DNA from 2 places in the Streptomyces sp. NBC_01384 genome. Region 2 is predicted to be linked to the other one. Evidence: predicted binding sites of a transcription regulator. Region 2 holds the regulator's gene; the other holds the start of a gene.

Region 1 (11,475 bases), 2.2 Mb from region 2:
ACCGCGAGCAGATCGGTACGTTCCTCGACTACGTCTACAGCCAGAAGAACGTGCTGGACTTCTCCCACGAGTACGACCTGCTGCCGGTCACGACGTCCGCGTCCGACGCGATGGCGGCCGACGCCGGTGACGCGGACCTCGTGCCGTTCCTGGACGAGCTCCCCTCCTCTCAGCTCTACCCGGTCGGCAAGACCTCCTGGGCCGCCGTCAGCGCCGAGATCAAGAAACAGATCGGCCAGGCGGTCTCCCCGGGCGGCAGCCCGGCCGACGTCCTCGGCTCGCTCCAGCGGACGGCGACGATGACGGACAGCGCGGGGTAGTGGGGTAGCGGCGTCGTTGTCGGCGTCGGTGCCGATGTCGGCGTCGGCGTCGGTGCCGATGTCGGCGTCGGTGTCGATGTCGGTGCCGGGGGCTACGGTGCGGTCATGGACGAACTGAGCGGGCGGGAGCAGGCGATCCTCGCCATGGAGCGGCGCGGTTTCGTCGGCCCCGGCGCCAAGGAGCGGGCGATACGCGAGCAACTCGGCCTGGTCCCCGTCCGCTACTACCAACTCCTCAACGCCCTCCTCGACGACCCGCGCGCCCTCGCGCACGACCCGATCACGGTGAACCGCCTCCGCAGGGTCCGAGACTCCCGTCGCTCGGAACGCTGACCCCCGACGCCGACAAGACGTTCCCCGGCGGGGCGTGACTCGGTGAGCCGTGGGTGCGCCCGGCCCCGCGCGGATAGGGTCGAAGCATGGGCAGCCACGTGGAACACCCGGAATCCCTGGAATCCCCGGAACACCCGGACGTCTCGGAACCCTTGCCGACGCCGGCGACCCCCGCCGGACGCGACGGCCTCGACGCCATCCTCACCCGGCCCGACCGGGCCGTCATCGCGCTCGACTTCGACGGAACACTCGCCCCGATCGTCACCGACCCCGAGCAGGCCCGCGCCCACCCCGACGCGGTCCCCGCCCTCGCGGCCCTCGCCCCGAAAGTCGCCTCCGTCGCCGTGATCACCGGCCGCCCGGCCGGCGTCGCGGTCCGCCACGGCGGCTTCGCGGGCGTCCCGGGCCTCGACCACCTCGTCGTCCTCGGCCACTACGGCGTCGAACGCTGGGACGCCCGCACCGGCACCGTCAGCGCCCCCGCCCCGCACCCCGGCGTCGCCGCCGTCCGCGCCGAGCTGCCCGGGGTCCTCGACGAGATCGGCGCCTGGCAGGGCACCTGGATCGAGGAGAAGGGCCGCGCGGTCGCGGTCCACACCCGTCGCGCGACGGACCCGCAGGCCGCGTTCGAGGCGCTGCGCGAACCCCTCACCGACCTCGCCACCCGGCACGGTCTGATCGTCGAACCGGGGCGGATGGTCCTCGAACTCCGTCCCCCGGGCGTGGACAAGGGCGTCGCCCTCCTGGAGTACGTCCGCGAGGTCCAGGCCGAAGCCGTCCTCTACGCCGGCGACGACCTGGGCGACCTCCCGGCCTTCGCCGCCGTCGACAAACTCCGCTCGGACGGCATCCCGGGCCTGCTGGTGTGCAGCGGCAGCTCGGAGGTCACCGAACTGGCGGAACGCGCGGACCTGGTCGTCGACGGCCCGGCGGGAGTCGTACGCCTGCTCAGGTCACTGGCGGCGCACTGCGGCACCCCGTAAGGACTGCGGCGCTCCGTAAGGGGCGGCTCAGTCCTCCAACTCCCGCACCTGTTCAAGAAACCACTGCGCCGGAGGCAGGGCGGTCCCGGCGGCAGCCAGCCGCTTCGTACGCTCCGCCCGCTCCCCGACCGGCATGGCCAGCGCCTCGTCCAGCGCCCGCGCGGTGGCGACCACGTCGTACGGATTCACCCCCACCGCATCCTCGCCCAGCTCCTCGTACGCCCCCGCCTCCCGCGAGAGCACCAGCACGCACCCCTCGTCGGAGACGACCGGCACCTCCTTGGCGACGAGGTTCATGCCGTCGCGGATGGGGTTGACGAGGGCGACGTCGGCCAGCCGGTACGCGGCCAGGGAGCGGGCGAAGTCGTCCTTGACGTGCAGGACCACCGGGGTCCACCCCGGCGTCCCGTACTGGGAGTTGATCTCGCTCGCCACGCGCTGGACCTCGGCCGTGTAGTTGCGGTAGACGGCGAGGTCCTGGCGGGAGGGGTAGGCGAAGGCCACGTGGACCACCCGCTCGCGCCACTGCGGCTGGTCCTCCAGCAGCTGCCGGTACGCCAGCAGGCCCCGCACGATGTTCTTCGACAGCTCGGTCCGGTCGACCCGCACGATCGTCTTGCGGCCCTCGCCGATCTGCCCCCGCAGCGCGTCCATCCGCTCGGCCACATCCGCCTCGTGCGACCGCCTCCGCAGGAAGTCCGCGTCCGCGCCCAGCCCGTGCACGCCGACCCGGGTGTCGCCAAGCCCGCCGACGATCGCGGTGGCGCAAGCGGTGAACGCGTCCGCCCAGCGGTGGGTGAGGAAGCCGAGCCGGTCCGCGCCGAGCATGCCGCGCAGCACCTGCTCGGCGATGTCGTCGGGCAGCATCCGGAAGTAGTCGACCGGCGCCCAGGGGGTGTGCGAGAAGTGGCCGATGCGCAGGTCGGGGCGCAGGGCCCGCAGCATGCCCGGTACCAGCGTCAGGTGGTAGTCCTGTACGACCACCACCGCGCCGTCGGCCGCCTCGACGGCCAGCGCCTCGGCGAACGCGCGGTTGTACGCCTCGTACGACGCCCACTGACGGCGGAACTCCACGTCGAAGACCGGCTCCAGCGGGGTCTGGTACAGCATGTGGTGGACGAACCACAGCACGGAGTTCGCGATGCCGTTGTACGCGTCCGCGTGCACCTCGGCGTCGATGTCCAGCATCCGTACGCCGTCCTCGGCGACTCCGCGCCGGACCGCCTCGCGGTCGCCGTCGCCGAGCGCCGAGCACACCCACAGGGCGCCCGCCTCCGGCCCGATCGCGGAGAGGCCCGAGACCAGCCCGCCCCCGCCGCGCTTGGCGTGGAGCGAGCCGTCCTCTTGGACCTCGTAGGTGACCGGCCCGCGGTTGGATGCGACGAGGATGCCGTGGGCGCCTTGCTTTGAAGCGGGGGAAGCCATGCCTCGAAACCTAGCCCGGCGTCGAAACGCTCAAACGTTCCCTTCAGCCGTATGCCGTCTGCGGGCCGGTGGGGGTTTGTCGCGCCCACGCGGCGGAGCCGCATATGTCACAGCCCCGCATATTCCACAGCCCCGCGCCCCTACCGGGGCGCTTTCACGCTGCCCTTCGTTTCTGGTACTCGGAGATTTCGACCATCGGCGGACGTTCCTCCGTGTCCACCGAGTAGGTGCGCGGCTCGAAACCGTCCTTGCCCCGTTCGAACTGGGTGAGGGCCGGGCGGATGAGGTGGCCGCGGGCCAGCCGGAGCTGGGCGGTGCGGTAGATCGCGGCGGACATCCGGCCCAGCGCCTGCCCGTCCTGGTGGCGGTGCTTGCGTACACCCACGTCGACCTGGGCGAGCGCGTCCAGGCCCACCAGGTGCAGGGCGTCGACGAGCATGCCCAGCTCGACGCCGTAACCGACGGGGAAGGGGAGCTGTTCGAGCAGCGAGCGGCGGGCCGCGTACTCCCCGCCGAGCGGCTGGACGAAGCCGGCCAGCTGCGGCCAGTGCATGTTGAGCAGGGGGCGGGCCATGAGTTCGGTGACGCGGCCGCCCTGACCCGCGGCGCCGCCCAGCGGACGGTCGTACATCCCCTTCACGAGGTCCACGCCCGGCTCGGTGAGCAGCGGCCCCACGATCCCGGAGACGAAGTCCGACGAGAACTCCCTCAGGTCCGCGTCGATGAAACAGACGATGTCCCCGCTCGTCACCAGGAGCGAGCGCCACAGCACCTCGCCCTTGCCGGGCACGGTCGGGATGCGCGGCAGGATCTCGTCCCGGTGCACCACTCTCGCGCCCGCCGCGGCGGCCACCTCGGAGGTGCGGTCGGTCGAGCCCGAGTCGATGACGACGATCTCGTCGACGAGGGGCACCTGCTGCATCAGGTCGTGGCGGATGACGGCGACGATCTCACCGACCGTCTCCTCCTCGTTCAGCGCGGGCAGCACGACACTCACCGAGGAGCCCGTGGCCCGTTTGGCGGACATCAGTCTGTGGAGCGGGCGGTCGGTCACGGACCAGGAGCGGTTGTTCAGCCAGCGCTCAACTTCCTTCAGCACAGTCTGCGGCTCCTCACTGTCTGATCACCCGGTGTCACGGTGTGATCCGTCTCGCGGTTCGGACGACTATCTCAACTGTCCTGGCCTTCGGTTACAGTCTTGAACAACGCGGATGACCATCGCATGTCGTAGATCACTCGCGGACCGTCGCACCACACGCATCACCCGCACGACACAACCGAATACCGCTCATCCAGAGGGGCAGAGGGATACGGCCCGATGAAGCCCCGGCAACCCTCCAGCTGGTTCCTGTCACATCGCTGTGGCGAGGCTCCCGGCTAGGGAAGGTGCCAAATCCGTCTCATGGCGAAGTGCGTCGTGAGGAAGATGAGGAGAAAGGGCCTCGCCTCCATGGCTGCGCAGACAGTTGCAAGCACCACGAACTCCGTCGCGGGCGACACCGACACTGACACCGTAGCCGGTGTCGATCTCGGACCCGCCGCCGCGCTTTCCTGCCGCGAGTGCGGACACCGCGTGCCGCTCGGCCCGGTTTTCGCCTGCGAGGAGTGTTTCGGCCCGCTGGAGATCGCGTACGACTTCTCGGCCTACGAAACCGAAGAACTCCGCAAGCGCATCGAGTCGGGCCCCGCGAACATCTGGCGGTACGCGCCGCTGCTCCCCGTCCCGGCCGACGTCGCCGACAAGCCGAACATCAACCCCGGCTGGACCAAACTCGTCAAGGCCGACAACCTCGCCCGCGAGCTGGGCGTCGAGGCCGGCAAGCTCTTCGTCAAGGACGACTCCGGCAACCCGACGCACTCCTTCAAGGACCGGGTCGTCGCCCAGGCCATCGAGGCCGCCCGCGCGTTCGGCTTCACCACGCTCTCCTGCTCCTCCACCGGCAACCTCGCCGGCGCGGTGGGTGCCGCCGCCGCGCGCGCCGGCTTCCGCTCCTGCGTGTTCATCCCGCACGACCTGGAGCAGGGCAAGGTCGTCATGGCCGCGATCTACGGCGGCGAGCTCGTCGGCATCGAGGGCAACTACGACGACGTGAACCGCTTCTGCTCCGAGCTGATCGGCGACCCGGCCGGCGAGGGCTGGGGCTTCGTCAACGTCAACCTGCGGCCGTACTACGCGGAGGGCTCCAAGACCCTCGCGTACGAGATCTGCGAGCAGCTCGGCTGGCAGCTCCCCGACCAGCTGGTGATCCCCATCGCCTCCGGTTCCCAGCTCACGAAGATCGACAAGGGTCTGCAGGAGCTGATCAAGCTCGGGCTGGTGGAGGACAAGCCGTACAAGATCTTCGGTGCCCAGGCCGAGGGCTGTTCGCCGGTGTCCGTCGCCTACAAGGCCGGCCACGACGTCGTACGGCCCCAGAAGCCGAACACCATCGCCAAGTCGCTCGCCATCGGCAACCCGGCCGACGGGCCGTACGTGCTCGACATCGCGCGGCGGACGGGTGGGGCCGTGGAGGATGTGAACGACGAGCAGGTCGTCGACGCGATCAAGCTGCTGGCGCGCACGGAGGGCATCTTCGCGGAGACCGCCGGTGGGGTGACCCTCGGGGTCACGAAGAAGCTGATCGAGAACGGCCTGCTGGACCCGACGCTGACGACCGTCGTTCTGAACACCGGGGACGGTCTGAAGACGCTGGACGCGGTGGCCGGCACGGGGCTGACGGCGACCATTCGTCCGAATCTGGACTCCTTCCGAGAGGCCGGGCTCGCGTAGGGCTTGGCCCGGAGGGCTGTTTTCTACGCTGCGGACCGGTGGGGGGCCGGTCGCGCCCATGCGGCGGAGCCGCATATTCAGCAAGGCCCTGCGCCCCTCTGGGGCGCTACCCGACCGGAGGTCACAAGGAATGAGCGTCAACGTCCGCATCCCCACCATCCTGCGCACCTACACCGGTGGCCAGGCCGAGGTGACGGCCGAGGGTGGGACCCTCGGTGAGGTCATCGCGGACCTGGAGAAGAACCACACGGGTATCGCCGCGCGCGTCCTGGACGACCAGGGCAAGCTGCGCCGGTTCGTCAATGTGTACGTGAACGACGACGACGTCCGCTTCGAACAGGGGCTGGAGACGGCGACGCCGGACGGCGCGGGCGTCTCGATCATCCCCGCCGTCGCCGGCGGCTGACCGCCACGCATCCGATTACGTACGGTGAGATAGTTACCCTTGGTAATGCCAATCACCGAGAGTTCATCGAATTGCCCCCTCCGCGAGAGAAGCGGAGGGGGCAATTCAGTATGGTTGAGCGCGGTAGAGTTGGGGAACCCGCTGCACTTCGCATGCCGGGCGCATATGAGTTCGCGCCCGAGGTCCGGCAAGAAGTAGCCAAAGTCCCCCGCCTTTTTGAGCCGTTTATGGCATTTATGGGGCCCGACTTGCCCTGAAACTTCACAAATTCTCCCCATATTCCCGATCGACCGTGCCCGGAATTCTCGTCCAATTGACCTGTTGCAGACGGCAGTTGGACAGATACATTCAGCCGCGGTCGACGCGTTCCGGCGCACACCCCCAACCGTTGGGGGGTGAGGTCTGACCCGGGTCCGCGAAGTGCGGTCCTGTGCAAGGGCCAGTAATAGGGGAGTTAGGCATGGCTCAGGGCACCGTCAAGTGGTTCAACGCGGAGAAGGGGTACGGCTTCATCGCGGTCGACGGTGGTGCGGATGTATTCGTCCACTACAGCGCGATTCAGATGGACGGCTACCGCACCCTGGAAGAGGGCCAGCGGGTCGATTTCGAGATCTCGCAGGGTCAGAAAGGGCCGCAGGCGGACATGGTCCGACTGGCGACCGGCTGAAGCACGCGCCGACTGACTGTTCGACGTGACGAAGGGCTCGTATCCCCATGGGGTGCGGGCCCTTCGGTCTGCCCCTTCGGTCTGCCCGTTCGGTCCGTTGTTCGCCTGTCGTCAGGTCGGCTGTTCGCCTGTCTTCAAGGGGTTCTCATCTGCGGATCAAGGGGAGCCGCTTGCACTCGGCAGGGGCGAGTGCTAATCATTGGCGTTAGCACTCTGATGGTGAGAGTGATAACGAGGACCGGGTCGGTGAGGCCCGCAGGCCAGGTGGGGCAAGGAACCACGAGGCAGGCAGGCCGTCCGTCGCGGGCGCCAGCGCGGTCCGGAGCAATCCACCCCAGTCCGGGAGGACCACTTCACATGGCCAAGATCATCGCGTTCGACGAGGAGGCACGGCGCGGTCTCGAGCGCGGGATGAACCAGCTCGCCGACGCCGTCAAGGTCACCCTTGGCCCCAAGGGCCGCAACGTCGTCCTCGAGAAGAAGTGGGGCGCCCCCACGATCACCAACGATGGTGTATCCATCGCCAAGGAGATCGAGCTCGAGGACCCGTACGAGAAGATCGGCGCCGAGCTGGTCAAGGAAGTCGCCAAGAAGACGGACGACGTCGCCGGTGACGGTACGACCACGGCCACCGTTCTGGCCCAGGCGCTGGTGCGCGAGGGTCTGCGCAACGTAGCCGCCGGCGCCAACCCGATGGCCCTCAAGCGCGGTATCGAGAAGGCCGTCGAGGCCGTCTCCGGTGCCCTGCTGGAGCAGGCCAAGGACGTCGAGACCAAGGAGCAGATCGCTTCCACGGCCTCCATCTCCGCCGCCGACACCCAGATCGGCGAGCTCATCGCCGAGGCGATGGACAAGGTCGGCAAGGAAGGCGTCATCACCGTCGAGGAGTCCCAGACCTTCGGTCTGGAGCTGGAACTCACCGAGGGTATGCGCTTCGACAAGGGCTACATCTCGGCGTACTTCGCCACCGACATGGAGCGTATGGAGGCCGTCCTCGACGACCCGTACATCCTGATCGCCAACTCGAAGATCAGCAACGTCAAGGACCTGCTGCCGCTCCTCGAGAAGGTCATGCAGGGCGGCAAGCCGCTGCTGATCATCGCCGAGGACGTCGAGGGCGAGGCCCTGTCGACCCTGGTCGTCAACAAGATCCGTGGCACCTTCAAGTCCGTCGCCGTCAAGGCGCCGGGCTTCGGTGACCGCCGCAAGGCCATGCTCGGCGACATCGCCATCCTCACGGGCGGCGAGGTCATCTCCGAGGAGGTCGGCCTCAAGCTGGAGAACGCGGGTCTGGACCTGCTGGGCCGCGCCCGCAAGGTCGTCATCACCAAGGACGAGACCACGATCGTCGACGGCTCCGGCTCCGCCGACCAGGTCGCCGGCCGGGTCAACCAGATCCGCGCCGAGATCGAGAACTCCGACTCGGACTACGACCGCGAGAAGCTCCAGGAGCGCCTGGCGAAGCTGGCCGGCGGCGTGGCCGTCATCAAGGCCGGTGCCGCCACCGAGGTCGAGCTCAAGGAGCGCAAGCACCGCATCGAGGACGCCGTTCGCAACGCGAAGGCCGCCGTCGAGGAGGGCATCGTCGCCGGTGGTGGCGTGGCTCTCATCCAGGCGTCCGCCGTGTTCGAGAAGCTGGAGCTCGAAGGTGACGAGGCGACCGGCGCCAACGCCGTGCGACTCGCCCTGGAGGCCCCGCTCAAGCAGATCGCCGTCAACGGTGGTCTCGAGGGTGGCGTGATCGTCGAGAAGGTGCGCAACCTGCCCGTCGGCCACGGTCTGAACGCCGCGACCGGCGAGTACGTCGACATGATCGCCGAAGGCATCATCGACCCGGCGAAGGTGACCCGCTCTGCCCTGCAGAACGCCGCCTCCATCGCCGCGCTGTTCCTCACCACCGAGGCCGTCATCGCCGACAAGCCGGAGAAGGCCTCCGCGGCCGCTCCGGGCGGCATGCCGGGCGGTGACATGGACTTCTGATCGACCTCTGGTTGATCACTGTCCTTACGTTTCGAGGGCGGTACCCCCACTCCCAGGGGGTGCCGCCCTCGGGCGTGTCCGGGATCACACGAGGGAGACGAGTGCGGCGGAATGCCGTGGCGGACGGGTTGGTTGACGTCGAGAGTGCGGTAAATGCACATGCACATACATGCGCACTTCCTGCCGGCCGATCTGCCCGACCATCTGCTCGATGTCCTTCGACCTCTCCGAGGAGCCCCTCACGTGACGCTCGACGCCTCCGCCACCCGCGCTGCCGAGATCCTGTCCCGCCCCGTATCCCTGAACGGCCTGACCGTCCCGAACCGGATCACGATGGCACCGATGACCCGGCAGTTCTCCCCGGGCGGCGTCCCCGGTGAGGACGTGGCCGGGTACTACGCCCGCCGCGCCGCCGCGGGCGTGGGCCTCATCGTCACCGAGGGCACGTACGTCGGCCACGACTCGGCAGGCGAGAGCGACCGCGTCCCGCGCTTCCACGGCACGGAGCAGCTCGCGGGCTGGACGAAGGTCGCCGACGCGGTGCACGCGGCGGGCGGCACGATCGTTCCGCAGCTGTGGCACATCGGCATGGTGCGCAAGGCGGGGCGGCCGCCGTACGCCGACGCCCCCGCGGTCGGCCCCTCCGGCATCCGTCTCGACGGCACCGAGGGCACCGGCAAGGCCATGACCCAGGCCGACCTGGACGAGGTCATCGCCGCGTTCGCCGAGGCCGCCGCCACCGCCGAGCGCATCGGCTTCGACGGCGTCGAACTGCACGGCGCGCACGGCTATCTGCTCGACCAGTTCCTGTGGGCGGGCACCAACCGGCGCACGGACGCGTACGGCGGTGACCCGGTCGCCCGTACGAAGTTCGCGGCGGAGATCGTCGCCGCGGTCCGTGACTCGGTCTCGGCCGAATTCCCCGTCCTCTTCCGCTACTCGCAGTGGAAGTCGGACAACTACGACGCCCGGCTCGCCGAGACCCCGGAGGAGCTGGAGGCCATCCTGACCCCGCTCGCCGCCGCGGGCGTCGACGCCTTCCACGCCTCCACCCGCCGCTACTGGCTCCCGGAGTTCGACGGCTCGGACCTGAACCTCGCGGGCTGGACGAAGAAGCTCACGGGCAAGCCCACCATCACGGTCGGCTCGGTCGGCCTGGACGGCGACTTCCTCAAGAGCTTCCAGGGCGAGGGTGCCCCGGTGGCGAGCCTCGACAACCTCCTGGACCGCCTGGAGCGCGACGAGTTCGACCTCGTCGCCGTGGGCCGCGCCCTCCTCGCCGACCCGGAGTGGGCGGCGAAGGTGCTGGGCGGGCGGTTCGGGGAGCTGGGGGCGTACGACGCGAAGGCGCTGAGCACGCTCAGCTGAAGCCGACCCTCGGACCTGACCTGACCTGACCTGACCCGACCCGACCTGACCTGACCTGACCCGATCGGTCGGGACCGGACCTGTCCGAAACCTGATCCAGGCGATCGCCCTTCTCATCCGTAGGGGGTGATCGCCTGGCTTTTTCGTAGCACGCTGTTCCTTCAAGAGCCCGTCCGTTCCACCAGCACCCAGGGAGCCATCGTGACGGCAGCAGGAGTGAACGTGGTGCGTACCCGCGCCGGTGCGGTGCGCGGTCGCCGGGAGGACGGGCTGGTGGTCTTCCGGGGCATGCCGTTCGCCGAACCGCCGGTGGGGGACGCGCGGTTCGCCGCCCCGCGCCCGGTGGCCGCCTGGGACGGCACCCGGGACGCGTTCGCCTTCGGCCCGCCGCCCCCACAGGAGTCGGTGTTCCAGGGCCGTACGGGCGTGATCGACGCCCCCATGGGCGACGACTGGCTGACCGTCAACGTCTGGACACCCGACCCTGACCCGGCTGCCCGCCGCCCGGTGATGGTCTGGATCTACGGCGGCGCCTACAAGCTCGGCCACGCCGGCAGCCCCGGATACGACGCCCAGCGCATCGCCCGCGACGGCGACCTCGTCGTGGTCACCCTCAACTATCGCCTAGGCATGGAGGGTTTCGCCCGGATCGACGGGGCACCCGCCAACCGGGGCCTGCTAGACCAGGTCGCGGCCCTGGAATGGGTACGGGAGAACATCGCGGCCTTCGGCGGCGACCCCGGCCGGGTCACCGTCTTCGGCGAGTCCGCGGGCGCCGGGTCCGTCGCCGCGCTGCTGGCCATGCCGAGCGCCGCCGGGCTGTTCGGGCGGGCGATCGCGCAGAGCGTGCCCGGCCCCTTCTTCTCCGACGAACTCGCCCGGGACATCGCCGCCGCCATCGCCGCCGAGGCGGGCCTGCGCCCGACGGCCGCCGATCTGTCGACGGTGGAGCCCCGGCGACTGACCGCCGCCGGCGAGACGTTGGGCGCCAAGATGCCGGCGTTCGAGGGCAAGTGGGGAGCGGTCGCCCACACGCTGACCGCCTTCTCGCCCGTCGTCGACGGAGAGGTGCTGCCGACCGCTCCCTGGCAGGCGCTGGCGGCCGGCTCGGCACGGGACGTGGAACTGATCGCCGGGCACACCCGGAACGAGCACCGGCTGTTCGCCGCCCTGGGCGGACAACTCGGGACGATCACTGACGAACAGGCGACGACGGAACTGCG
Region 2 (11,475 bases):
CGAGGATCTCGCCGCGGGCGTCCACGTCGATCTTCTTGGAGAGGTCTCCCTGCGCCACGGCCGTCGCGACCTGGGCGATGTTCCGTACCTGCGACGTCAGGTTGTCGGCCATGTAGTTGACGTTGTCGGTCAGGTCCCGCCAGACACCCGACACACCGAGTACCTGGGCGCGTCCGCCGAGCCGGCCGTCGGTGCCGACCTCGCGGGCCACACGGGTCACCTCGTCGGCGAAGGCGCGCAACTGCTCCACCATCGTGTTGACGGTGTCCTTCAGTTCGAGGATCTCGCCGCGGGCGTCGACGGTGATCTTCTTGGAGAGGTCGCCGTTCGCGACGGCCGTCGTCACCTGGGCGATGTTGCGGACCTGGGACGTCAGGTTCAGGGCCATGAAGTTGACGTTGTCGGTCAGGTCCTTCCAGACGCCGGAGACGCCCCTGACCTGGGCCTGGCCGCCGAGGTTGCCCTCCGTGCCGACTTCGCGGGCGACGCGCGTGACCTCGTCGGCGAAGGCGGAGAGCTGGTCGACCATGGTGTTGATGGTCGACTTGAGTTCGAGGATCTCGCCCTTCGCCTCGACGGTGATCTTCTTGCCGAGGTCGCCCTGTGCGACGGCCGTGGAGACAAGGGCGATATTGCGGACCTGAGAGGTCAGGTTGTCCGCCATGAAGTTGACGTTGTCGGTCAGGTCCTTCCAGACACCGGACACGCCACGTACCTGGGCACGCCCGCCGAGGTTGCCCTCCGTGCCGACTTCGCGGGCGACGCGCGTGACCTCGTCGGCGAAGGCGGAGAGCTGGTCGACCATGGTGTTGATGGTCGACTTGAGTTCGAGGATCTCGCCCTGCGCGTCGACGGTGATCTTCTGGCTGAGGTCGCCGTTCGCCACCGCCGTGGTGACCTGGGCAATGTTGCGGACCTGGGAGGTCAGGTTCGAGGCCATGAAGTTGACGTTGTCGGTGAGGTCCTTCCAGACCCCGGAGACGCCCCTGACCTGGGCGCGGCCACCCAACTGGCCTTCGGTGCCGACTTCGCGGGCCACCCGCGTGACCTCGTCGGCGAAGGCGGAGAGCTGGTCGACCATCGTGTTCACGGTGAGCTTCAGTTCGAGCAGCTCGCCGGTCGCCTCGACCGTCACCGTACGGGTCAGATCGCCGCGCGCCACCGCCGTGGTCACGAGGGCGATGTCCCGTACCTGGGCGGTCAGCCGGGACGCCATCGTGTTGACCGCTTCGGTCACATCGCGCCAACTGCCGGAGAGTCCTTGTACCTTGGCGCGTCCGCCGAGACGGCCCTCGGTGCCGACCTCACGGGCGACCCGGGTCACCTCGCCCGTGAAGAGGGAGAGCTGATCGACCATCTTGTTGACGGCACGCCCCAACCGGCGCAAATCGCCCCTGAGCTGACGGTTCCCGTCGTGCAGGTCGACCCGCTGGGTGAGATCACCGCCGGCCACCGCGTCCAGGACGCGCGTCGCGTTCGCGGCGGGCGCCACCAGGGCGTCGAGCAGCTGGTTCACATCATTGACGCGGGTCGTCCAGCCGCCCTGCCCCGGGCTCGCCGACAGCCGCTCGTCGAGCCGCCCGTGCCGGACCAGCTCCCGCCGTACCCGCTGCACTTCCGTGTTGAAGTGGGTGCTGCGGTCGATGATCTGGTTGAAGGCCGCGCTCAGATCGGCCACCAGACCGTGCCCCGTCTCCGGCACCTTGGAGAAATCGCCGTCCCGAGCGGCGGTCATCGCGGCGAGCAGAGGACGGAGATCCGATGCCCAAATCTGTCCGTCTTCGAGCACACGCGTAGCACTGTTCTCACTCATGGCGGCCCACTTCGGTAACTCGGCGCTTATGGGCGAGGCCAGTCTGTCACTCTGTCCGTGTCGCCTGAGGCGTATTCGTCCGAACTGCTCAGGGAGCTGCACAGTGGGGGCCATTCCGACGCAACGGGAGTCACAACGGGACTCCATGGCGCTTGCCCCTGACACGCCTGCGCATCACCGCGCGGGCCAGGAAACCATGGCGCGCGCCGCGCTGCCGGGCACGCCGCTCGCGCCCGGCGCCGCCCGCCGGCTGGTGCGCGAGGCACTCGCCGACTGGGCCGAACTCGCCCTGCCCGGCGCCGAGATCGTCCGCGAACGCCTTACCGAGGACGCCGTCCTGGTCGTCAGTGAACTCGTCACCAATGCCGTCGTGCACGCGGGCACCGACGTCGAGCTGCTGTGCTGTCTGGAGATCACCGACGGCGGGGCGGTGAGCGCGGTGGTCGTCGAGGTCTCCGACCATCACCCCTCGCGGGCGGTACGCGAGGAGGCGGCCGAACGCGCTTACGGCACACCGGAGTACGGGCGTGGGCTGCGGTTGGTCGCCTCGCTGTCGGAAGCGTGGGGGATCACGTATCGGACCGGGGCCAAGACGGTTTGGGCGCGGTTGCCTGTTGATGGGGGGCTGGGGGTTGGGGGTGGGCTGAGCGTTGAGGGTGGGGCGAGTGGTGATGGCGGGTTGATCGGTGGTGGTGGGCTGAGCGGTGGTGGTGGGCTGAGCGTTGATGGCGGGCTGGGTGTCGAGAGGGGGGTTGGTTTCGGGACGGAGGCGGGTATCGCGGCGGGATCGGCCGATAGGGCCGATCCGGCCGCTGAGGGGGCGTTGGCCGTCGAAGGGCGGCTGCCCGTCGACGGGATGTCGGAGGCGGCGTACGGCGCTGGGCATGCCCCGGGGCTGAGGTCGGGACCGGGACCGGGGCCGCGAGGCGGTGAGACGGTCCCCTACGAACCTCGGCGGAGGCCGCGTCAGGACGGCGACTGGCTCAACCGCGGCGCTCTCTCCTTCCTCGCCGAGGCCTCCGACCTGCTCGCCGGACAGCTCGACGAGAACCTCGTCGCCGCGCTCGCCGGACAGCTCCTCGTGCCACGGCTCGCCGACTGGTGCGCGGTGTGGCTGGAGGACGAGGCCACCGACCGGGCGGGCGGGCTCGGGCTGGCCCTCGGGCCGCGGCTCGCCCGCGTCTGGCACGGCAGCGAGAACCGGATCGAGGAGTTGCGCCGGGCCCTGGAGAAGGATCCGCCGCGGCTGCCCGACTCGGTGCGGTCTCGGGCTGTGCCGGTGCCTTGGCCGGGGGAGGCGTCGGGGGCGGATTCGGGTGCGGAAGTGAATGCGGGCGGGGTGAGTGGGACCGGCGACGTGAGCGGAACCGGCGACGTGAGCGGGGCCGCGCTTGCGTATCGGCTGATCGCAGGCGGGCGGCCGCTCGGCACCCTTGTCATCGGGCGGGCCGGGCTGACCGGCTTCCCCGACGAGATCACCGGGCTCGTCGAGGACCTCAGCCGCCGCATCGCCCTCGCCATCGGCGCGGCCCGCCAGTACGCGCGCCAGGCCACCATCAGCCGGGTCCTCCAGCGCGGTCTGCTGCCCGGCGCGGTAGCCGAGATCCCCGGGGTGCGCAGCGCCCTCGTGTACGAGCCGCTCGACAAGGGCGGACCCAGTGGCGACTTCTACGACCTGTTCCCGGCAGGCGACGGACGCTGGTGCTTCGTCCTCGGCGACGTCCAGGGCAAGGGGCCCGAGGCCGCCGTCGTGATCGGCCTCGCCCGGCCCTGGGTACGCCTGCTGGCCCGCGAGGGCTACCACGTCGCCGACGTCCTCGACCGCCTCAACCAGCTCCTCCTCGACGACGCCACGGAGACCGCCGATGCGGCGGCCCGCGCGCTGGTGGTCGCGGGAGGGCCCGGCCTCGGCCCCGACGAGGGCCCGCAGACCCGTTTCCTCTCCATGCTCTACGGCGAGCTGGTGCCCTTCGACGGCGGCGTCCGCTGCACCCTCGCCTCCGCCGGACACCCGCTGCCGCTGATCCTGGGCCCGGATGGCGACGTACGGGAGGTGGCCGAGCCGCAGACCCTCCTCGGCGTCTTCGAGGACGCGACCTACACCTCCGAGACCTTCGACCTGTACCCCGGCGACATCGTCCTGTGCGTCACCGACGGGGTGACGGAGCGGCGCAACGGGCCCCGCCAGTTCGATGACGACGACGGGCTCGCGGAGGCCCTCGCGGGCTGTGGGGGGCTGAGCGCCGAGCTCGTCGCGGAACGGATTCGGCGACTGGTGCACGAGTTCGGCAGCAAGCCGCCGGAGGACGACTTGGCCTTGTTGGTGTTGCAGGCGGAGTAGAGCGGCCAGGCTGAGCGGCCGAGCTGTGCGGCTGAGCGGCCGAGTGGGAAAACGGGAGGTGAGCGCGCGGGAAGGGGCATGCGGCCGGGTGCGGGACAATGGAACGCATGCCTTCCGCACTTCCCGACGGTGAGCCCGTCCCCGACGACGGGGCGCTGCCCGCGCACGCCCTGGCCGGAGCCGCCGATCGCCCCCTCGGTTTCTACCTCCATGTGCCGTACTGCGCGACCCGCTGCGGCTACTGCGACTTCAACACCTACACGGCGACCGAGCTGCGGGGCACCGGAGGCGTGCTCGCCTCCCGCGACAACTACGCGGAGACGTTGATCGACGAGGTCCGGCTCGCCCGCAAGGTTCTCGGCGACGACCCGCGCCCCGTCCGCACGGTCTTCGTCGGAGGCGGTACGCCGACGCTGCTGGCCGCCGACGATCTCGTACGGATGCTGGGGGCGATCCGGGAGGAATTCGGACTGTCCGCCGACGCGGAGGTCACGACCGAGGCGAACCCGGAGTCGGTCGACCCCGCGTACCTCGCGACCCTCCGCGCCGGAGGCTTCAACCGGATCTCCTTCGGCATGCAGAGCGCCCGGCAGCACGTACTGAAGGTGCTCGACCGCACGCACACCCCCGGCCGCCCCGAGGCCTGCGTCGCCGAGGCCCGCGCGGCGGGCTTCGAGCACGTGAACCTCGACCTGATCTACGGCACACCGGGGGAGTCGGACGACGACTGGCGCGCGTCCCTGGACGCCGCGCTCGGCGCCGGTCCCGACCACATCTCCGCGTACGCCCTGATCGTCGAGGAGGGCACCCAGCTCGCCCGCCGCATCCGCCGCGGCGAGGTCCCGATGACGGACGACGACGTCCACGCCGACCGGTACCTGATCGCGGACGAGGTGATGTCGGCGGCGGGCTTCGACTGGTACGAGGTGTCCAACTGGGCCACGTCGGAGGCGGGCCGCTGCCTGCACAACGAGTTGTACTGGCGCGGCGCCGACTGGTGGGGCGCGGGCCCCGGCGCCCACAGCCACGTCGGCGGCGTGCGCTGGTGGAACGTGAAGCATCCGGGGGCGTACGCGGCGGCGCTGGCCTCCGGCCGCTCCCCGGGCGCGGGCCGCGAGCTCCTCTCCGAGGAGGACCGCAGGGTGGAGCGCGTCCTGCTGGAGCTACGACTGCGGGAAGGCTGCCCGTTGTCGCTGCTGCGCCCGGAGGGACTGGCGGCCTCACGGCGGGCGCTGGCCGACGGTCTGCTGGAAGCGGGGCCGTACGAGGAGGGGCGTGCGGTGCTGACGCTGCGGGGGCGGTTGCTGGCGGATGCGGTGGTCAGGGACCTGGTGGACTGATCACTCCGGCGGGTGAATCGGTGCGGAACGGCGGTTCGGTCCCTAACCTGGTTCGTAGGCTGCCGCTAAAAGTACGCGGCGGATGTGGAGGCCACGGAGATGACCGCTGTGGACGAGTACGGGATGGCCAAGTTCTTCGAGGAGTTTGAGCCTCCCGAGGGCGTCAAAGTCGAGCTTCTCCGGGGGGAAATCGTGATGATGGCCAGTCCTGATCTGGTGCACAATCGGATCGTCACGAGCGTGCAGGACCAGGTCCCGGGCAAGCGCTGGGAACGGCTCCAGACTCAGGACATCGACATCATCGACGAGGCCAGTGAGCCCGTGCCGGACCTGGTGGTGATGGAGATCGGCGCCGGTCCGGAATCGGGACGCCTACTGCCGTCCCAGTTGCTTGCGATGGTCGTCGAGGTCGTCTCCAAGACCAGTGCCGCAAGGGACTACGGAATCAAGCGGTCGATCTACGCCGTCGGCAAGGTGCCCGCCTACCTCATCGTCGACCCGATCATGGCACAGTGCGTCCTGCTGACGAAGCCCGTGGGCGAGGGAGAGGGGGCCGACTACCAGGTGCAGCAGATCACGAAGTTCGGAGACCCGCTGCCGCTGGAGATTCTGGGGCTCGAACTGGACACCAGCGACTTCGGAACATTCTCCGGCGTCAAGCCTCACCGCTGGCCGTGACGAAGTCGATCAACTCCTCCACCCGACCCAGCAGTTCCGGCTCCAGATCCTTGTAGGACCGCACCCGCGACAGAATGTGCTGCCAGGCCGCCCCCGTGTTCTCCGGCCAGCCCAGCGCCCGGCACACGCCCGTCTTCCAGTCCTGGCCGTGGGGCACCCGGGGCCAGGACCGGATGCCCACGGAAGACGGTTTCACGGCTTCCCAGATGTCGATGTAGGGGTGGCCGAGGACCAGGGCGTGGTCGCTCGTGACGGAGGCCGCGATACGGGACTCCTTGGTGCCGGGGACGAGGTGGTCGACGAGCACGCCGAGGCGGGCGTCAGGGCCGGGCGCGAAGTCCGCCACGATCGAGGGCAGGTCGTCGATGCCCTCCAGGTACTCGACCACGACGCCCTCGATGCGCAGGTCGTCGCCCCAGACCCGTTCGACCAGCTCGGCGTCGTGCCGGCCCTCCACGTAGATCCGACCGGCGCGGGCGATCCGGGCCCGCGCGCCGGGGAGGGCAACCGATCCGGAGGCCGTCCGGGCCGGACGGACGGGAGTGGTGGCGGAGGGGCGGGTGAGAGTGATGACCTGGCCCTCCAGGAGGAAGCCGCGCGGCTCCAGCGGGAACACCCGGTGCTTGCCGAAGCGGTCCTCCAGCGTCACCGTGCCCGCCTCGCAGCGGATCACCGCTCCGCAGAAACCGGTGCCCGGCTCCTCGACCACCAGGCCCGGCTCCGCCGGCACCTCGGGCACGGGCTTGGGCTTCTTCCACGACGGGGTCAGGTCCGGAGAGTACTGGCGCATTCGGATGACGATAGGAGAAGCCCGGCGGCAGTCACCGCGACACGCCGGAACGCGACACGCCGAAACGCTCGGCCAGGGCGTCCCGCTGCGACCGTACGAACCCGGCGTCCACGACCGCTCCGTGACCAGGTACGTACAACACGTCCTCCCCGCCCAGGTCGAGCAGCCGGTCGAGGGCCGCGGGCCAGCGCGACGGCACGGCGTCGGGGCCCGCCTGGGGCTCGCCGGACTCCTCGACCAGGTCGCCGCAGAACACCACCGTCGGGTCGCCCGGCACCACGATCACGAGGTCGTGGGCCGTGTGGCCCTCGCCCGTCCGCACCAGCCGGACCTCGATGCCACCGTCCAGCTCCAGGTTCCACGTGCCCCACACGAACTGGCGGGGACGCACCAGGGTGTCCGCCGCCTCCTCCGCCGCCCGCGCGTCCAGCCCATTGCGGACCGCGTCCGCGTACAGCTCCTCGCGCCCGTGTTCGTACACCTCGGACGAGCCGCCCGCGACGAAGATCTCCGCGCCCGCGAACGCCGCCGCGCCGAAGACATGGTCGAAGTGGGGGTGCGTGAGCGCGAGAAGGGTCACACGACGGCCGACGAGCGACTCCGCCTCGGCGCGCAACCGCGCGCCCTCCCCGAGGCTCGACCCCGCGTCGATCAGCAGCGCCCCGCCCTCGCCCACCACCAGCCCGGCCGTGCAGTCCCAGACCGGAAGCCGCCGCCGCCCCACCCGCGGTGCCAGCTCCTCCCACCCCGCCTCTTCCCAAGTCACCTTCATACGCCGACGCTAGCGGTGAGGGCGTGGGCGGTACGACATCACGGGGGATCACAGGGGATCGCGGGGGATCACGGGGGTGGACAGTACGACATCGCAGGACACGTCGGTGCACGTCGCGCAAGATCGCGGGCCCGCCCTTGCCGGGGCCGTACCCACCGGCCGTACACTGGGCCGGGGAATGCTGGCACTCGCACGCGCTGAGTGCCAAGCGAGGCGCCGAGGGGTCGACAGCTGGAGGTGTGCGCGATGCTCAGTGAACGCAGGCTCGAAGTGCTGCGCGCCATCGTCCAGGACTATGTCGGCACCGACGAGCCGGTCGCGGTCGGCTCCAAGGCGCTGACCGAGCGGCACCGGCTGGGAGTGTCCCCGGCCACCGTTCGCAACGACATGGCCGCCCTGGAGGACGAGGGGTACATCGCCCAGCCGCACACCAGCGCCGGGCGCATCCCCACCGACAAGGGCTACCGGCTCTTCGTCGACAAGCTCGCCGGCGTCAAGCCGATGACCGCGCCCGAGCGGCGTGCGATTCAGAATTTCCTGGACGGCGCCGTTGATCTCGATGATGTCGTGGGGCGGACGGTGCGGCTGCTCGCGCAGCTGACGCGGCAGGTCGCCGTCGTGCAGTATCCGTCGCTGACGAGATCCACCGTGCGGCATGTCGAGCTGTTGTCCCTCGCCCCCGCCCGCGTGATGCTCGTGCTGATCACGGACACGGGACGGGTCGAGCAGCGCATGATCGACTGCCCGGCGCCGTTCGGAGAAACGTCTCTCGCGGATCTGCGGGCCCGGCTCAACAGCCGGGTCGCGGGCCGTCGCTTCGCGGATGTCCCGCAGCTGGTGCAGGACCTCCCGGACGCGTTCGAGGCGGAGGATCGCGGTACGGTCGCGACGGTGCTCTCCACCCTTCTGGAGACGCTCGTCGAGGAGACCGAGGAGCGGCTGATGATCGGCGGAACCGCCAATCTGACGCGCTTCGGACATGACTTCCCTCTCACCATCCGGCCGGTGCTGGAGGCGCTGGAGGAGCAGGTCGTGCTCCTCAAGTTGCTTGGTGAGGCCGGGGATTCGAGCATGACCGTGCGAATCGGGCACGAGAACGCGTATGAGGGACTCAACTCCACGTCCGTGGTCTCGGTCGGCTACGGTTCGGGCGGCGAGGCAGTAGCCAAACTCGGCGTGGTCGGACCGACCCGCATGGATTACCCGGGAACGATGGGAGCGGTACGAGCGGTGGCACGGTACGTCGGACAGATCCTGGCGGAGTCGTAAGTGGCCACGGACTACTACGCCGTACTCGGCGTGCGCCGCGACGCGTCCCAGGACGAGATCAAGAAGGCCTTCCGGCGGCTCGCACGCGAGCTGCATCCGGACGTCAATCCCGATCCGAAGACGCAGGAGCGGTTCAAGGAGATCAACGCCGCGTACGAGGTGTTGTCGGACCCGCAGAAGAAGCAGGTCTACGACCTCGGCGGCGACCCGCTGTCCCAGTCGGGCGGCGGCGCGGGCGGCTTCGGAGCCGGCGGGTTCGGGAACTTCTCGGACATCATGGACGCTTTCTTCGGTACGGCGTCGCAGCGCGGCCCGCGCTCGCGTACGCGGCGTGGCCAGGACGCCATGATCCGGCTCGAGATCGAGCTGGACGAGGCCGCCTTCGGCACGACGAAGGACATCCAGGTCGACACGGCCGTCGTCTGCGCCACCTGCAACGGTGAGGGTGCGGCGCCGGGTACCTCGGCCCAGACCTGTGACATGTGTCGCGGGCGGGGCGAGGTGTCCCAGGTCACGCGGTCCTTCCTGGGGCAGGTCATGACCTCCCGGCCGTGTCCGCAGTGCCAGGGCTTCGGGACCGTCGTCCCGACTCCCTGCCCCGAGTGCGCCGGTGACGGGCGGGTGCGGTCCCGTCGGACGCTGACCGTCAAGATCCCCGCCGGTGTCGACAACGGCACGCGGATCCAGCTCGCGGGCGAGGGCGAGGTCGGCCCCGGTGGCGGTCCCGCCGGTGACCTGTACGTGGAGATCCACGAACTGCCGCACTCGACCTTCCAGCGGCGCGGTGACGATCTGCACTGCACGGTGACCATTCCGATGACCGCGGCGTCGCTCGGCACCAAGGTGCCGCTGGAGACCCTCGACGGGCTTGAGGAGGTCGACATCCGTCCGGGCACGCAGTCCGGGCAGTCGATTCCGCTGCACGGGCGGGGTGTCACGCATCTGCGGGGCGGTGGCCGCGGTGACCTCATCGTGCACGTCGAGGTGACCACGCCGACGAAGCTCGATGCCGAGCAGGAGCGGTTGCTGCGGGAGCTGGCGCTGCTGCGGGGGGAGGAGCGGCCCACGGGGCAGTTCCAGCCCGGGCAGCAGGGGCTGTTCTCGCGCCTGAAGGACGCGTTCAACGGTCGCTGACGGGGATTCCCGGGGGCTCCCGCCCCCGGACCTCGGTGGGTTCTTCGGCCGCGGACACCCGTTCGCGGCCGCCCGTCCCCATGGCCTGTGCCAGGCGGAAGGCCCGATTCGGACTTGTTCGGAGGACGTGACAACATGCCGTCATGTCCACCGCACTGACCGATCTCTTCCCTCACCCGATCGTGCAGGCTCCCATGGCGGGCGGCGTCTCCGTCCCGCAGCTCGCCGCCGCCGTGTCCGAGGCCGGCGGGCTCGGGTTCCTCGCCGCCGGGTACAAGACCGCCGACGGCATGTACCAGGAGATCAAGCAGTTGCGGGGGCTCACGGCCCGACCCTTCGGGGTCAATCTGTTCATGCCGCAGCCCGACTACGCGGATCCCGCCGCGGTCGAGGTGTACGCCCACCAGCTCGCCGGTGAGGCCTCCTGGTACGAGACCGACCTCGGAGAGCCGGACAGCGGTCGCGACGACGGCTACGACGCCAAGCTCGCCGTCCTCCACGACAACCCGGTGCCGGTGGTCTCGTTCCACTTCGGTGTCCCGAGCCGGGACGTCCTGGACTCCCTGCGCCGTGCCGGCACGCTCACCATGGTCACCGCGACCACGGCGGAGGAGGCCCTCGCCGTGCAGCGCGCGGGCGCCGCCGCGGTCGTCGTGCAGGGCGTGGAGGCGGGCGGCCACCAGGGCACCCACCGCGACAATCCGGAGACGGACGGTACGGGGATCGGGCTGCTGTCTCTGATCACCCTGGTCCGGGAGACCGTGGACATCCCGATCGTGGCGGCCGGCGGCATCATGCGCGGCAGCCAGATCGCCGCGGTGCTCGCGGCGGGCGCGAGCGCCGCGCAGCTCGGCACCGCGTTCCTGGCCACCCCCGAGTCCGGTGCGAACCCCGTGCACAAGCAGGCGCTGACCAACCCTCTCTTCGTACGCACGGAGCTGACGCGCGCGTTCACCGGTCGCCCGGCGCGCGGCCTGGTCAACCGGTTCATGCGCGAGCACGGCCCGTACGCGCCCGCCGCGTACCCCGAGATCAACTACCTCACCGCCCCGCTGCGCAAGGCGGCGGCCAAGGCGGGCGACGCGCAGGGCATGGCGCTGTGGGCCGGACAGGGGCACCGCATGGCCCGAGACCTGCCCGCGGGGCAGCTGGTGGAGGTGCTGAGCGGGGAGCTCGAAGCGGCGAAGACAGCGTTGTCGGCCGCCGGGGAAGCGGAGGGTGAGGTCCGATGACGGCGCCGGTGTTCGTGGTCGAGCACTTCAACGCGGGCGACGCCGGACGCTATGTCCTCGACGGCCCCGAGGGGCGGCACGCCGTCTCCGTGAAGCGGCTGAACCC

What was found. Region 2 encodes HrcA, which represses chaperone genes, less so after heat shock. Its sites were predicted from a motif close to TTNGCACTCNGNNNNNCNGAGTGCNAA; they were not measured.
Positions count from the first base shown of each region.
Region 1: the regulator HrcA is predicted to act here: its motif matches at 7,110-7,136, upstream of groL (chaperonin GroEL).

Region 1 is NZ_CP109559.1:5,287,329-5,298,803, forward strand. Features, by position in the region: gene OG747_RS24435 (ABC transporter substrate-binding protein) at 1-320, shown strand, start outside; gene OG747_RS24440 (DUF3263 domain-containing protein) at 426-653, shown strand; gene otsB (trehalose-phosphatase) at 740-1,636, shown strand; gene OG747_RS24450 (trehalose-6-phosphate synthase) at 1,664-3,061, opposite strand; gene OG747_RS24455 (glucosyl-3-phosphoglycerate synthase) at 3,216-4,160, opposite strand; SAM riboswitch class I at 4,347-4,494, shown strand; gene thrC (threonine synthase) at 4,512-5,831, shown strand; gene OG747_RS24465 (MoaD/ThiS family protein) at 5,962-6,237, shown strand; gene OG747_RS24470 (cold-shock protein) at 6,698-6,904, shown strand; gene groL (chaperonin GroEL) at 7,262-8,884, shown strand; gene OG747_RS24480 (NADH:flavin oxidoreductase) at 9,128-10,252, shown strand; gene OG747_RS24485 (carboxylesterase/lipase family protein) at 10,454-11,475, shown strand, end outside.
Region 2 is NZ_CP109559.1:3,111,377-3,122,851, reverse strand. Features, by position in the region: gene OG747_RS14195 (HAMP domain-containing protein) at 1-1,735, opposite strand, end outside; gene OG747_RS14190 (SpoIIE family protein phosphatase) at 1,959-4,154, shown strand; gene hemW (radical SAM family heme chaperone HemW) at 4,262-5,494, shown strand; gene OG747_RS14180 (Uma2 family endonuclease) at 5,594-6,172, shown strand; gene OG747_RS14175 (DUF3097 domain-containing protein) at 6,150-6,962, opposite strand; gene OG747_RS14170 (MBL fold metallo-hydrolase) at 6,994-7,734, opposite strand; gene hrcA (heat-inducible transcriptional repressor HrcA) at 7,981-9,003, shown strand; gene dnaJ (molecular chaperone DnaJ) at 9,004-10,137, shown strand; gene OG747_RS14155 (nitronate monooxygenase) at 10,281-11,369, shown strand; gene OG747_RS14150 (16S rRNA (uracil(1498)-N(3))-methyltransferase) at 11,366-11,475, shown strand, end outside.